DNA from 3 places in the Paenibacillus sp. 1SOY10 genome. Region 3 is predicted to be linked to each of the others. Evidence: predicted binding sites of a transcription regulator. Region 3 holds the regulator's gene; each other region holds the start of a gene.

Region 1 (4,912 bases), on a different contig from region 3:
ATCAAATTCCTCATCCGATAACCCGCGTGGGTCCAGCTTCTGGCTTCTCAACTTAAGCAAATCCACCACGTTGATATAACGAATTTTCAAATTCGGTAGCTTGTCATGCAAAATGTTGATTGCCGCCAGGCTCTCCATGGTAGGCTCCGTTCCTGCGGAAGCAATCACGATGTCCGGTTCCCCACCTTGATCGGTGCTGGCCCAATCGATAATCTTAAGGCCTTGTTCGACCAATTCCGCTGCTTCATCCGCGGTGAACCATTGCGGGCGCGGATGCTTGGAGGACACGATCAGGTTAATCTTCTGCCGGTCATTCAGAATTTGGTCAAAGACAGCGAGCAGAGAATTCGCATCGGCTGGCAAATATTCGCGAATGAATTCCGGTTTCTTATCAGCCAGATGGCCAAGCAGTCCCGGATCTTGGTGTGTATAGCCGTTATGGTCCTGCTGGAACACGGTGGAGGTCGCCACCACATTCAGGGAAGGAATATCAGCACGCCAACCTTGATCGGTCGCCTTACGCAGCCATTTGAAATGCTGAGTAATCATGGAATCAACTACGCGCAGGAATGCTTCATAGCTGGCAAAGAATCCATGTCTTCCCGTCAGCACATAACCTTCCAGCAATCCCTCCGCCTGATGCTCGGACAACTGTGAGTCAATGACGCGTCCATAAGGAGCTAGAAATTCATCATACGGTTCCTTCACGGTATCCAGCCATTGGCGCTTCGTTACCTCAAATACAGGACCCAAGCGGTTGGACATTGTCTCGTCCGGTCCAAAAATACGGAAGTTGCGATTCTCTTCGTTCAAACGCACAACCTCGGCCACATATTTACCCAACACCAGCATATCTTGGGCGATAACCTCGCCTGGCACGGCATTATTCAGCGCATATTGACGGAAATCCGGCAAATGTAGCTCCTTAACCAGCTTCCCGGCATCGGTCACCGGGTTCATTCCCATGCGGCGATTGCCCTTCGGCAGAATAGCAGCCAGTTCAGCTTTTAACTGCCCCTTCTCGTCAAACAGCTCTTCTGGACGGTAACTGTTCATCCATTCCAGCAAAGCCGGGGCATGCTGCATGTTCTTCTGATCGACCGGAATGGGTACCTGATGCGCACGGAAGGAATTCTCGTTCGGTACGCCTCCCCATTCCTTCGGCCCAGTCCAACCTTTTGGAGACCGGAAGACGAGCATCGGCCATGCCGGACGCGTTGTATCACCGGTTGTACGGGCATGCTGCTGGATTTCGCGGATTCTTTCCACGATGGTATCCAGTGTCTTCGCCATAGCTACGTGCATTACTGCCGGGTCTTCCCCTTCCACGAAGAACGGCTCCCAGCCCATACCCTTGAAATAAGCTGTCAATTCCTCATGACTCATCCGCGACAAGATGGTCGGATTACTAATCTTGAAGCCATTCAAGTGCAAGATCGGGAATGCCGCTCCATCCGTAATCGGATTAATGAATCGATTGGACAGCCAGGAAGCCGCGAGTGGTCCTGTTTCTGCTTCCCCATCTCCTACAACAATCGCAGCAATCAGGTCAGGATGATCAAGCACCGCCCCCACGCCATGGGACAGGGAGTAGCCTAACTCTCCACCTTCATGAATGGAGCCTGGTGTTTCCGGTGCTGCATGGGATGCAATTCCACCCGGGAACGAAAACTGCTTGAACAGCTTCTTCATCCCGGCAATGTCTTGCGTAATCTTCGGATAAATCTCCGTGTAAGTGCCATCCAGATAGGAGTTGGACACCATCACTTGCCCGCCATGCCCAGGCCCTTCAATATAAAACATATCCAGATCATATTTGCAGATGACCCGGTTCAAATGCGCATAGATAAAGTTCTGTCCGGAAATCGTGCCCCAATGTCCGATCGGCTTGACCTTAACGTGAGCATCAGTCAGTGGCTCGCGAAGCAATGGGTTGTCCTTCAGATATAATTGTCCTACCGAAATATAGTTTGTTGCGCGCCAGTATGCATCCAGCTTGGACATATACGTCGGCGAAGAATAATCGACATCTGTCATAGATAATGCCATGCTCTCCACTCCCTTAAAGTAGGTTTATCTCTTATATGTGAAAATTTTCACCTGTACTATTATTATAATAGCAATCCTTTGTAAAAATTGATACGGTCCAATTTAATTAAATGATGAACATAATATGAAATTTGTACGGACTTATTCGCAGGGTTATGCCAAGCAACTTGCCGTCTTTCCATTGCTAGCGTAAAGCAACATTCTTACTTATCTGTTCTTACCCGGGCGCCCTGCCCCCCAATCACCAGCATAGCAAGCGAAAGGTGGCCCAACGATATGGTAAAATTGTTTTCCAAGCAGCAGTATGGCTCCTCGCCTTAGGATTAACATCCTCCAGAAAGCTTGCACTTATCCTGACTGGGGAAATTTGCAGTTTGTGTTCTGTCCAATAGAAAGAAGCGATGTCCAGGCACCTTGACCTGACATCGCTTCTGTCGTCTTCGCTCGGTTCCAAGTCCTACGAATGGATGGCCTCCTATCGCTCTTGAACCGATACGAACGTATTAAATTTCATGTATTTGTAATGGAACCGCATGTGGGAATATTCAAATGGCGTCCCGTTATCCAGAAAGAATACGCCTTCCATGATGCTGACGGGCTCATGCTCCATCAGACGAAGCAATTCGTGATCTTCTGCACGGGATGGCTCTGCGGAGATGGACAGGAACGACTTCGTTACCGCCAAGTTGCGCGAATCCTCCAGATAATTGAAGATGGAGCCCTCAATGATGGTCTGGTTCAGATCCTGCACTATTTTGATGGGGATATACCCGGTTTCAATCATAAAAGGCTCATCATCAAACAACCGCAACCGCACGATTTTATAAACAAAATCATGGGGCTCCAGGAACAAATCACGCTGTAACTCCTCTGTTGGCGGAATCACCTCGAAGCTCAATACCTTTACCTGTGGCTTCTGCCCATGCATCTGAAAATTGTCGGTCACGCCCAGGTTGGAGCCTTCATAATTGAAGATGGATTCGTTCTTAATGTAAAGAGGATTAATAAACGTACCCGAGCCGCGCTTCTTGAAGATAATGCCGTCATGCTCCATCTTCATCAACGCCCGCTTGACGGAACTACGACTGACCTGATACGTCTCGCTCAAGCTCCGCTCATCCGGCAATCTCATATTGGGGTACTCCCCCGCAAAGATTCTCTTCTTCAGATCATCGATGATCTGCTTATACACTAATTGTGCCATGTCCTATCCCTTCTCAGGTCTGCGATTAGCTTACTCTTCCATTAATCCCTGGACAAAGTCTGTAAAGCTCGCTGCTAGCCGCGTAACCTGCTTGCTCGCCTTCTCCACATAGACGACCTCCGGCTCGCCATCATTGCCGAATTCCCGATAATCAAGCATTACTACGCCCGTATCAGATGGAGTATCGCACAAGACCACCCCGAATTCAGGGTATCCCTCCCGTTCAATCGTGGCCCGGCTACCCGCGGCTCCGCCCAAGGAATGCGGCTTGTCCCGCCCAATGCTCAGGAACCCCAGGATTTCAATCTTAGACACAGAACCTCCCGATATGGAAAAATATCTGCGCCGCGGAATCCCGCCATTATGTGTCTTCATCAGGCTAATATAAGAAGCAGGCAGGCGGAACACCAGCTCTTCCTCCAGCGAGGCCACCAGTTCATCCGAAGCGAGAGCAGATACATACTTCTCAGCCGCAGGATTGACATCGTCCCAGAACCCGCTTGAATCAAGACTGGCTTCATAGGTAGATAACACCGAAGCTACATCCCCCGGAGTACCGGGTTCAGCAGTCACGTTCCCGGTCACCGCCTGCGCCTTGTCTACACCTGCCACTTGGTTTCCTCCGGCTTCGGCGGCTTCCGCTTCTCTCTCCTCAATCCAGCGGAGGAACTCCAGCGTATCTTCATCCCCCGGCTCCAGGCGATCTGCCGCCTGAAATGCTTGACGCGCCTTATCATATTTCCCCAGGTAGTAATAAGCGAGCCCCAACCGGTAATGCCATAATGCATCTTGCGCACCCTCATGTACAACCGTCAGAAATTGCTCAACCGCTTCCTCGTACCGCTCCAGGTTATTCAACGCCCGACCCAGATGGCTGACCAGCACGTAATCCCTTTCCCCGCTAGGAATATCCGTTACGGCTTGTACGATTTGCTCATAATCATCAGCTTCATGCCACGCTTCCAACTGCTGCAATAACTCATCTCTCATTCACTTGGCCTCCCAGGCAAATTGTCCTAAAGCAAATTATACCATTGGAAAGGCATACATCACCAGTACAGCGGTATTCGCCAGGTTTTGGTCTAACTTAGTAAGTAAATAGTTGGAAAATATTTATTTAAAATTTCTATTGCTCATTGGAAAAGTTCCTGCTAATATTAAGAAGCACGAAATTTGGAAAGCATATTGAATATATCGCAGGGTCTTTCCAAGCAGATAACTTTGACCACTTTCCTCGGAGAGTTAAGGCCATACGGACAGCCGGGTCAAATGCCGATTGGCAACTACTGTTGCCTTATTGATTGAGTTAAAAGCTCAAATTTTATAAGTTGGTTACTTTACAACCAGTGCATATGCACATCAACTTGTGAAACGGTCAATAAGAGTGGTAAAGGCGATTATTTGCTAAATAGACTCTGATCCGAATTTGATATATTCAGGTATTAAGGGCTTTCCCCCTTGGTTACGCTACTGTGCTGCCGACGTTCTTGCGTTGGACTGGCGTTCGCGTGCCCACTATGGGTAATCCTAATATGATGACTATGTCAAAAAGCAAGTGATGCGGTGTGCTACGGCCCCTTTTCACTTGCTTTTTTTTACGTTCACAAGGCAGACAAAACAAACTTGGATAGGAGAGTGTTAACATGGGAAAAGCGCTTA
Region 2 (4,912 bases), on a different contig from region 3:
AGCAAGGCCATGATCACCATGACCGGCTTGATGCCTTGAAGTTTCATTAAACCACGGCCCATTAATATTCCAAATGCTCCTTCTCATGTACACGTTTGTGAAATACGAAGTAACTCCAGATCTGATAACCGAGCACGAACGGCAACAGGCTCAAGGCCACAATGGTCATGACCTTCAACGAGTACTGGCCGGACGCAGCATTATGGATCGTCAAGGAGAAGGCTTCGCTAATCGAGCTAACCATCACACGCGGGAACAACCCGATAAATACCGCCGAGATCGAGAGTGCAATCAGTGTTCCAGTCATCCCGAAAGCCCAGCCGTCCCGCTGCTTGGCAATGAAGTAACCTGCCAGCAGAAAAGCTACTACTCCCAGTATAGCCACAACACTTAGCAAAACGCCACGAATTTTAAATACATCGGTCTCAAAAAAGGTCAGCGTTCCGAAGATAACCAGAATAACAGCCAGTGGAATCAACAGCTTGCCCGCCAATTTATTGGCCCGTTGCTGCAAGCTGCCGGTCGTCCGCAAAGAGGCGAACAATAAGCCATGTACGAGACACATCATAACTACGGTAATCCCTCCGGCCACCGTATACAGGTTGACCATATCGAACAGGCCAGCGCGCATCTCCATATCTTCGCCAATTGGCAAGCCCTTGAGCATCCCGGAGAACACGACGCCGAGCAAGAATGGCGGCAGCAGACTGCCGAAGAAGATCGCGGCATCCCACGTGGTCTTCCATTTCTGATTACCCACCTTACCCCGGAATTCAAAGGCAACGCCCCTTGCAATCAAGGCAAGCAGCAGCACAACGAACGGCGTATAATAACCGCTGAACATCGTAGCATACCAATTCGGGAAGGCGGCAAACATCGCCCCGCCTGCCGTTATCAGCCATACCTCGTTGGCATCCCAGAACGGTCCGATGGAATTAATAAGTACCCGGCGCTCCATGTCGTTTTTGGCCAGAAAACGCGTGCTCATTCCAATCCCGAAGTCAAAGCCCTCCAGGAAGAAGAAACCGACAAACAACACAGCCACCAACACAAACCACAGCTCATTAAGAGACAACATGATAACCCTCCTTACCGAACGGGTCTTCCGAAGTTTCGGAGCCGTCACCTTCCTCGTCATTGGGTCCTTTCTTGATGACCTTGACGAACAAGTAAGTCATTACAGTACCCAGCACAGCATAGATGGCTGTAAAGGCAATCAGCGAGAATAGAATTTGACCTCCGGTAACCGCTGGCGAAATACTATCCTTCGTCTGCATCAGCCCGAAGACCGTCCACGGCTGACGCCCGATCTCTGTCATAATCCAACCCGATGTGTTAGCGATGAACGGCAACGAAATCGACCACAACATAATGCGATAGAACCATTTGTTAGGACGATCCAACTTCTTGCGCCAAGCCAGATACGTTCCATACATACCCAGCACGATCATCAAGCTACCGGCTGCGACCATAATGCGGAAGCTCCAGAAGGTCGTCCGTACGGGAGGAATATAATCTCCAGGACCATAACTTTCTTCATATAGAGCCTGCAATTCGTTCATGCCCTTGACCTCACCCGTGAACTTGCTGTAGGACAAGAAGCTTAACAAATAAGGAATCTTGATTTCAAAATCATTCTTCCCTCCATCCGAATCGATATGAGCGTAAATCGTCCATGGTGCCGGATCTCCGGACTCGCCCCATAACCCTTCCGTGGCAGCCATCTTCATCGGTTGTGTCTCAACAAGGTATTGTGCTTGTTGATGACCAAATAACGCAGTAGCAAACGATGAGATAAGCGCTACGATGATAGCAATGTTGAAGGACTTCTTGAAGAAGTCAGCATCCTGACGCTTCATCAGCTTGTAGGCACTGACACCGGCAATCATAAATGCCCCGGTAGCAAAAGCCCCCAGCACGGTATGTGGAAATTCCACCCATAGTTGTCCGTTACCGATCACGGCAAAGAAATCATTCATCTCCGCCCGTCCATTATTGATCTCAAATCCGACCGGACGCTGCATGAAAGAGTTAGCCGCCAAAATCCAGAACGCCGACATCATCGTTCCCAGAGCTACCAACCAAATACACAGCAAATGGACTTTCTTCGACAAACGGTCCCAACCAAAAATCCATAGTCCAATAAACGTCGATTCCATAAAGAAGGCAAACAGCGCCTCCACCGCAAGTGGTGCACCGAACACATCTCCTACGAATCTGGAGTAATCCGACCAGTTCATCCCGAACTGGAACTCCTGGAGAATCCCCGTCACGATTCCTACCGCAAAATTGATAAGGAACAGTTTTCCCCAGAACTTGGCCATCCGTTTGTATTGTTCTTTCCCTTTCACCACATACATCGTTTCCATAATCGCGATCAGGAGTACCAGACCGATAGACAAGGGAACGAAGAAGAAATGAAAAATCGTGGTGACTGCAAACTGAAGGCGTGCAAGCATAACCGGATCGAGCATTTCTTTCCCTACTTTCTAATAATTATTATCTAATGTGAATTCTATCACCAGACAATAAAAACGAACGCAAAAATTGCAATAATTTTGTGACAGAAATCACATGACAAATGTCACACTTGTCTGAAGTTACGTGAGAGCCGCGCCATTCCAACGTTTTTCAGACTGCTTTTACTTATGACATTATTGTGAATAACCTGTCTTCGTTGGCCTGCTAAACCTAACTAAATGGTTCGTTAAAAAACAAGCTTGCATAAATCGTCCTTTTATCTGATAATAATTATCATTATCATCAAATTATAGGGGAGACTATGTCATGAAGAGAAATGCGAAATATGCGTTAGCCTTGGCCCTGCTGCTGGGACTAACTCTCATTGTGGGGGCGTGCGGAAGTAAGGATGCAAATACGCCAGCCACCGGAAATGAAGCCAGTTCTGTCGGCAATACTGCCGGGGAACAAAACGCGGACCAGAATACTGCTGAACCAGAAGCTACCGAACGTGAAGTGACCGACGGTCTCGGGAATAAGGTGACTGTACCTGCTAATCCGCAGCGCGTCATAGCTTCTTACCTGGAGGATCACTTGGTAGCCTTGGGCGTTACGCCTGTAGCTCAATGGTCCATTGGCGATGGTACCTCCTTGCAGGCTTATTTGCAAGGTTCGCTCAAAGACATTCCACCGGTTCCATTCGATCTTCCTTTTGAAGCGGTTATGAGCTTTGATCCTGACTTGATCATTCTGGACAGCGCAGAAATGGCCTCCGGCGACAAGTACGAGCAGTATTCCAAGATCGCACCGACGTATGTCGTTGGATCAGAACAAAACAACGACTGGCGTAAGGAATTACTGGCCATCGGAGATGTGTTGAACAAATCCGAGGAAGCACAGAAGGCACTGGATGAATATGAAGCCAAAGCAACAGAAGCCAAGGAGAGCATTCAGAAGGAACTTGGCGAGGTATCGGCTGCCGTCATCTGGATGACAGAGAAGAATAACTTCATCGTTAGCGAGAAGTTGTCCAGTGGTGATGTCATCTACCGTGATTTGGGTATGAAGGTTCCGGCGCAAGTGCATGAAATTTCTGAAGCCGCTGAAGCCAACTGGAACCCGATTGCCAAGGAGGCACTGGCAGAGCTGGACGCAGACTACTTATTTATTATCAATGATACTGCGGTTACGAAGGAACAAATGCAAGCCGATCCAATCTGGTCGGGTATCCCTGCCGTCAAGAATGGACATGTCTATGAGAAGGCGAGAGATTCCAGCTGGTTTTATACCGGTGTAATTGCGAACACTCAGATTATCGATGATACGTTGGACAGCATCATATCCCAATAGCAAGAATTAAGTTAAACAGGCCCTTACCGAAAGAAGCTTCGGTAGGGCCTGTTTTATTTTTGATATGGATTAGTTTCGGCTAATTGGCTACCACAAAGGCTTTATGCCATCCTACCCAGGTTCCAGCAATCAGCAGCACACCATAGAGGATACCACCGTAAGGAATCTGCAGAGCTGCCAAATGCAGCAGGGCCAGAATCCCAAGGAACAACAGCAATCCGATAATTCGCACCGAATCACTCTGCTGCATGGACTCGAAAGGGGCCGAGAACGGTAGCCTTTTGCCCATGACCAGGAAGCTGATGATCGCATAAAACTGTAGAGCCACTCCCACAATAATCAGGTCGGGTAGAATATCCGCACCAAGTAACACCATGAACACAATAGACTCCAAAATAAATAAAGGAAGCATCAAGCGAATAAGGCAAGCCAATAGCGTGCCTTTGTAGACAGGAGCCATGTTCTCCAGCGGAGCGGTATGATAAATCCAGGCGGCCTTATACTGACTGGAGAAACCCAACATCTTGATAATCGTTGGCAGCATCATACCGCTGAAATAAATCAGCAGATAAATCCGAGACCCTCCCGAGCTTAAAGCCCTCAAATCAAAATTACCGGAGAACAAGAAGATAAAGGGAAAAATCGTTGAGAAACCTAGCGTTGGATACACCTTCAACTTGAAATCCCGTTCCGTCCCCAGCATCGTCCAGGCAAACCGGAAAAACGCGCGTTCTTGGGGCGTTGAGCATATCAACCTAGCCATGCGTCCTACCATGCCTACCCCTTTAGATCCGCTACGCGAATCGGGTTCCGCCAGCTTTTGCAAATTTCGCTCCAGAGCTGGCATCAGTTTTAAGTAGGCCAGGAAGGCGATCAGCGGAACCACCACGGACAGCACAGCCAGGAAGACGAAAGAATTCGTAGCCGTTCCCGGTTGCAGGAGTATCTGGAAGGCGGAACCTGTCCAGACAGGCGGTAGCAATATCTGCCACCAGTCAGGCTTAAAGGTGATGTCCATCGCGGTGATGTCGAATAAACGAATTAATACCTGATAGCCAATCGTGATCGTAATGGTCAAGCCAATCTGTACATAATTGATAAT
Region 3 (4,912 bases):
CTGCTTGTAGAACAATTGCCAGACCAACTGGTCATTATAAATTCCCGGCAACAGACGGACCACCTCGATATCCGGCAACGTTTCCTTGATGATCCCTCTGATCTGGTCTTCGGACTTGCCTTCAGACAACAGGCGGACTTCCGGTTTCCCGTCTTGCGGTAACCAGACCATAATCTCCCGCCCATCCTCATCCTGTCCTTGAATCACAAAGCAAACCTTGTCCCAGACCGACTTCCATACCTCATCGCTGCGGACCAGTTCTGTCTCCTGTTTGGCTTGCTGAACCGCCGCCCTTTCGGCTTCCCAAGTATCCTCGTGAATATATATGTAGAACCGGTAGAGACCGATGAGCACTATCAACAGAATAATGATGGAGAGCAGGATCCATTGGGTTCGCTTCCTCAACCTTCTCTTCCTTTCTCTAAGCAGGCAACTGTAAGCCTCTTTTATCTTTCACCATGTATACTCACAGTGTACACCTGTATCTATATCAGTTGGACGGAACGATTAACGTGTCAATAACCCGTCAAATGCCTCTTGAGCCTCATAACGGATACGCTCTTCATCAAGTGTCAGGCAAGCCCCGTTCTTCACAACTTGCTTCCCATTAACCCATACATGCTCTACATCCCCTGAACCAGCGGAGTAAACCGCATGAGATACATAGTCCGTCTTCGGAACGAAATGTGCCTGTTCCGTGTTCAGCGCAATGAAATCTGCCTTCATTCCGGCAGCAAGCTTACCCGTCTCGGGCAAGAATACGGAACGCGCTCCGTATTCGGTCCCCATCTTCAGCGCTTCAAGTGCCGGAACAGCCGTAGGATCCCCAGATACTCCTTTATGAATCAAGGCCGCCAGACGAACTTCCTCCAGCATATCCAGATTATTGTTACTAGCCGGACCATCTGTGCCGAGGGATACGACGATGCCCTTCTTCAGCATTTCCGGCACACGGGCTACTCCGCTAGCCAACTTCAGGTTACTGCCCGGATTATGCGATACCGTCACTTGATGAGCCGCCAAAATATCCAGCTCCTCATCTGTTAAATGCACAGCATGGGCTAATAGAGTAGGCCGTGAGAACATGCCCAGATTCAATAAATGTTGAACCGGACGGACTCCGTAATCTTTAACATTTTGTTCAACTTCAGCCCGGGTCTCCGACATATGAGTATGCATCGGCAAATCCAGATCATGGGCCGCCTGTACGAATTTCTGAATGAACTCTGGCGGACAGGTATACGGAGCATGCGGCGATAACATCGTCGTAATCCGTCCATCCGCCTGACCCTGCCAATTACGAGCAAAGGCAATGGCTTCGTTCAGCTTCTGATCTTGTACCTCGGGTGGACATAGACCAATGGCCCCCCGCATAAGCACAGCCCGAATACCGGATTCCTGGGCGACCTTGGCCACCTCATCCATATGATCATACATGTCCAGGAAGGTCGTAGTCCCCCCCTTGAGCATTTCCAATACCGACAATGCCGTGCCAACACGTACATCCTCTGCTGTAAATTTGGCTTCCATCGGCCACATCTTTTCTTCGAGCCAGGTTTGCAGCACCATGTCGTCACCGTAACCTCTTAGCAGTGACATAGCAGCATGGCCATGGGTATTAATCAACCCGGGAAGAAACAGCAGGCCTTTACCATCAAAGCTTTCTGCACCCTCCACACCTTCGGGGCGTTCTTCCCCAATGTAAGTGATTGTATCACCCTCAACCAGCATATAACCTTGAATAACCGGACGCTCCTGATCCAATACCGCGAACGTCCCGTTCTTTATTAACCATTTTCGACTCATACTTCAGCATGTTCCTTTCCATTTTCCAGATAATAGGCCAGACTCAATAAGTCCGTTGTAAAGTCAGCCGCATGAATCCGTACTTCCGGCGGAACCTTCAATATGGTAGGGGCAAAATTCAATATTGCTCCGATGCCTGCGGCTACCAGTTGGTCTGCAACTCGTTGGGCTTCGAAATCCGGTACGGTAATGATGCCGATACGAATTTTTTCCTTCCTGACTGTATCCACCAACTCTTCAATCGGCCGGATCGTAATATTATTGATCTGCGTTCCGATTTTGTCTGGAGAAGCATCAAACACCGCCACAATCTTCATGTTATCCTTCAGATAAGCATTGTAATTGGATAACGCATGACCAAGATTACCAGCACCCACAAGGGCTACATTGATCTGTTGGTCGAGATTTAAAATCTGTTGAATCTTCTCAATGAGATAGGCAACGTCGTAGCCGATGCCCTTACGTCCAAAGTCTCCGAAATACGCCAAGTCCTTGCGAATTTGCGCTGGATTCAAATCCAGCTTCTGGCCCAGTTCCTGGGATGATACCGTAGGAACTTCCCTCCGGCTTAATTCATTCAAGAAGCGCAGATACACCGGCAATCGACGGACCACCGCATCAGAAATTTTATCTGATTTCATAATCATTCCCCCTCATCAACTTTACTTCATTTCATCAGCTTGATCAGCTTCATCAACCTGCAGCCATTCCGAGATACGTGAGACCATTTGGCCTAGCGGCATATGCTCCATCTTCGGTCCGGGCAAAGAATATAAGAAATACTTTCCGTAGTAGGATTCCAAGATACGTGTATCATAAACAATCACAATGCCGCGGTCCTGTGACGAACGTACCAGTCGTCCAAAACCCTGCTTGAAGCGGATGACCGCCTGCGGCACAGATAACTTCATAAATGGATTCTTCTTCTCGCGTTGTAATCGTTCGCTCTTCGCCTCCACCAGCGGATGGTTCGGCGGTTGGAAGGGTAAACGGACAATCGCCAGACTCGTCAGAGCCTCGCCAGGAATGTCAACACCTTCCCAGAAGCTGCTTGTGCCAAGCAGAACGGAAGCATCTTGCCCTTGGAAGCGACGCGTCAATTTGGTTCTGCTCCCGCTATCCATCCCCTGCCCAATCACTGTAATGCCCTTCTGGGCCAGCAAGGTCTTCAGCGGCTCATATACTTGTCGCAGCATCCGGTATGATGTGAATAACACCATCATTCTTCCCCGGGTTACTACTGCGGAGTCAGCAAGAGACTGTACCAGTGTATTGACGAAATGATCGTCACCTACTCCGCCCTTGACACTAGGGAAATCCCGCGGGATGACGAGCAGCGCCTGATCACGGTAATTAAACGGCGATGGGAGCATCGTGGTGACAAGCTTGTTCTCGCTTGCCGCCTCCGCTAAGCCCAGTTGTTCCACCATATACTGAAATGATTTATCGACCGACAAGGTAGCCGAGGTCATCACCACGCTCTTCTTCTTGTCGAAGAAATATTCCTTCAGTTGGGCACTGACGTCAATAGGTACCGCGTACATCTGCAACGAACGACTACGATAGTTACCGCTCGCTTCCATCCAGTACACCGTATCATCGCTCTCCAGCTTCATGAAGAACCGCAGTGCTTCCCGTTCGGTCGCCAGATCCTTGAACAAACCGCTGATGTCAGTCAGCAAGCTCTCAGACCCGTAATCATCCTGGTCCTCACGAATTTCGCTGAGCATGCGTTCACCCTTGCGGAGAACATCCCCCAACGCAACATATATTTGATTCTCCAGAGCGGTCAAGGTATCCCATTCCTTGGGCTCCTTACCTGGCAAGAGTCGATACACGAATTGCCCCGGATCACCAGGTGCCGCGTCACTACGATCCGGCATCAATGAGAACAATTGCTCGCTTAACTTGTCCCAGTTCTCCTTCACCTCAATCAGGTTCGGGTAGATACCATCAATGACCGTACACCATTCGCCTGACTTCTCGCCTGGCGAGGCTTGTAACGCAGCCCGCAAATTAGCCAGCTGACCGGTCTTGCTGTCCTTGAATAAACGAGTCAGAGTATGAACCACTGTAAAGTATTTCATATGGATACCCAAATGTTTGCCTGCTACATCCTCCAGATGGTGCGCTTCATCAATGACCAAATGCTCATAGCCCGGTAATAATTGATGTCCTGCCTGAATGTCAGTAAACAATTTGGAGTGATTCGTAATGACTACATCGGCTACTCCGGCCTCATGCTTGGCGCGGTGGTAGAAGCATTTACGGAACCAAGGGCACGATCGACCCAGGCAGGAATCCGATTCACTGGCCACCGTCTCCCAGAAATCACCTCCGCGATTTCCCAAGTTCAGTTCTTCATCATCGCCGTTACCCGTTTGAGTCAGCCACACAATCATCTGGGCAGCGATCATCACATCTTCTTTGGGAGTGGCGAAATCTTTCCTGCTTATTTTATGTTCAAATTTGCGCAAGCACAAATAATGCTGCCTTCCTTTAAATACCGCTGCCCGGAACGGGAACGGCACGACCTCTGTCAAGAGCGGGATGTCTCTCTCCCGAAGCTGCTCCTGCAAATTAATGGTATGGGTGCTGACCATAACCTTCTCATCTTGTTGAACACTGTGGTAAATGGCAGGCAACAAATAACCCAGCGATTTGCCCGTGCCTGTACCAGCCTCCACCATGAGGTGCTTCTCCTTAGCAAAGGCCTGCATCACTTCTTGCAGCATCAGGTTCTGTGCCTCGCGTTCCTCGTATTGTGGAAGGCGTTCCCGCAGCCGCTCACGTACTTGCTCCATAAATTGCTCGAAGCTGATGTTCTCAAGCGGGTTCCCCTCTATAGGATCCCGGGCTGGCTGAATATCCATCCAGTCCTCCGCTTGCAACGCGAATTGCCGGTAATACGTGAACCCGTCGTCAGCAGGCAACGTCTCGCGTTCCTTCTCCTGCACCATCGCGTCAAAAAACCAGCCAAGGTCGCTGTCCTCGCTGGCAAATAGATCATTCAGGCGCTGCAAGGTGAGCAAAGGAAGCTGTTCGCACTCCTCCAGACATTTCTGGAAGATGAGCGCGGTTGCCAAGGCATCGCTGTCCGCCCGAT

The links. The regulator Rex, encoded in region 3, represses fermentation and respiration genes when NADH is low (regulators of the CRP and FNR family bind a similar motif). The targets are predictions, from matches to a motif close to TTGTGAAATATTTCACAA.
Region 1: the regulator Rex is predicted to act here: its motif matches at 2,085-2,102, upstream of AC1VOR_RS10940 (phosphoketolase family protein).
Region 2: the regulator Rex is predicted to act here: its motif matches at 2,559-2,576, upstream of AC1VOR_RS11890 (cytochrome ubiquinol oxidase subunit I).

The regions. Positions count from the first base shown of each region.
Region 1 covers NZ_JBXENK010000003.1:17,153-22,064, reverse strand. Annotated here, with positions in the region: gene AC1VOR_RS10940 (phosphoketolase family protein) at 1-2,049, opposite strand, end outside; gene AC1VOR_RS10935 (GntR family transcriptional regulator) at 2,525-3,253, opposite strand; gene AC1VOR_RS10930 (SMI1/KNR4 family protein) at 3,284-4,243, opposite strand; gene AC1VOR_RS10925 (saccharopine dehydrogenase family protein) at 4,897-4,912, shown strand, end outside.
Region 2 covers NZ_JBXENK010000003.1:228,726-233,637, reverse strand. Annotated here, with positions in the region: gene cydD (thiol reductant ABC exporter subunit CydD) at 1-62, opposite strand, end outside; gene cydB (cytochrome d ubiquinol oxidase subunit II) at 62-1,078, opposite strand; gene AC1VOR_RS11890 (cytochrome ubiquinol oxidase subunit I) at 1,065-2,474, opposite strand; gene AC1VOR_RS11885 (ABC transporter substrate-binding protein) at 2,788-3,810, shown strand; gene AC1VOR_RS11880 (hypothetical protein) at 3,890-4,912, opposite strand, start outside.
Region 3 covers NZ_JBXENK010000002.1:833,060-837,971, reverse strand. Annotated here, with positions in the region: gene AC1VOR_RS09790 (cell wall elongation regulator TseB-like domain-containing protein) at 1-405, opposite strand, end outside; gene AC1VOR_RS09785 (amidohydrolase) at 508-1,806, opposite strand; gene AC1VOR_RS09780 (redox-sensing transcriptional repressor Rex) at 1,803-2,447, opposite strand; gene dinG (ATP-dependent DNA helicase DinG) at 2,469-4,912, opposite strand, start outside.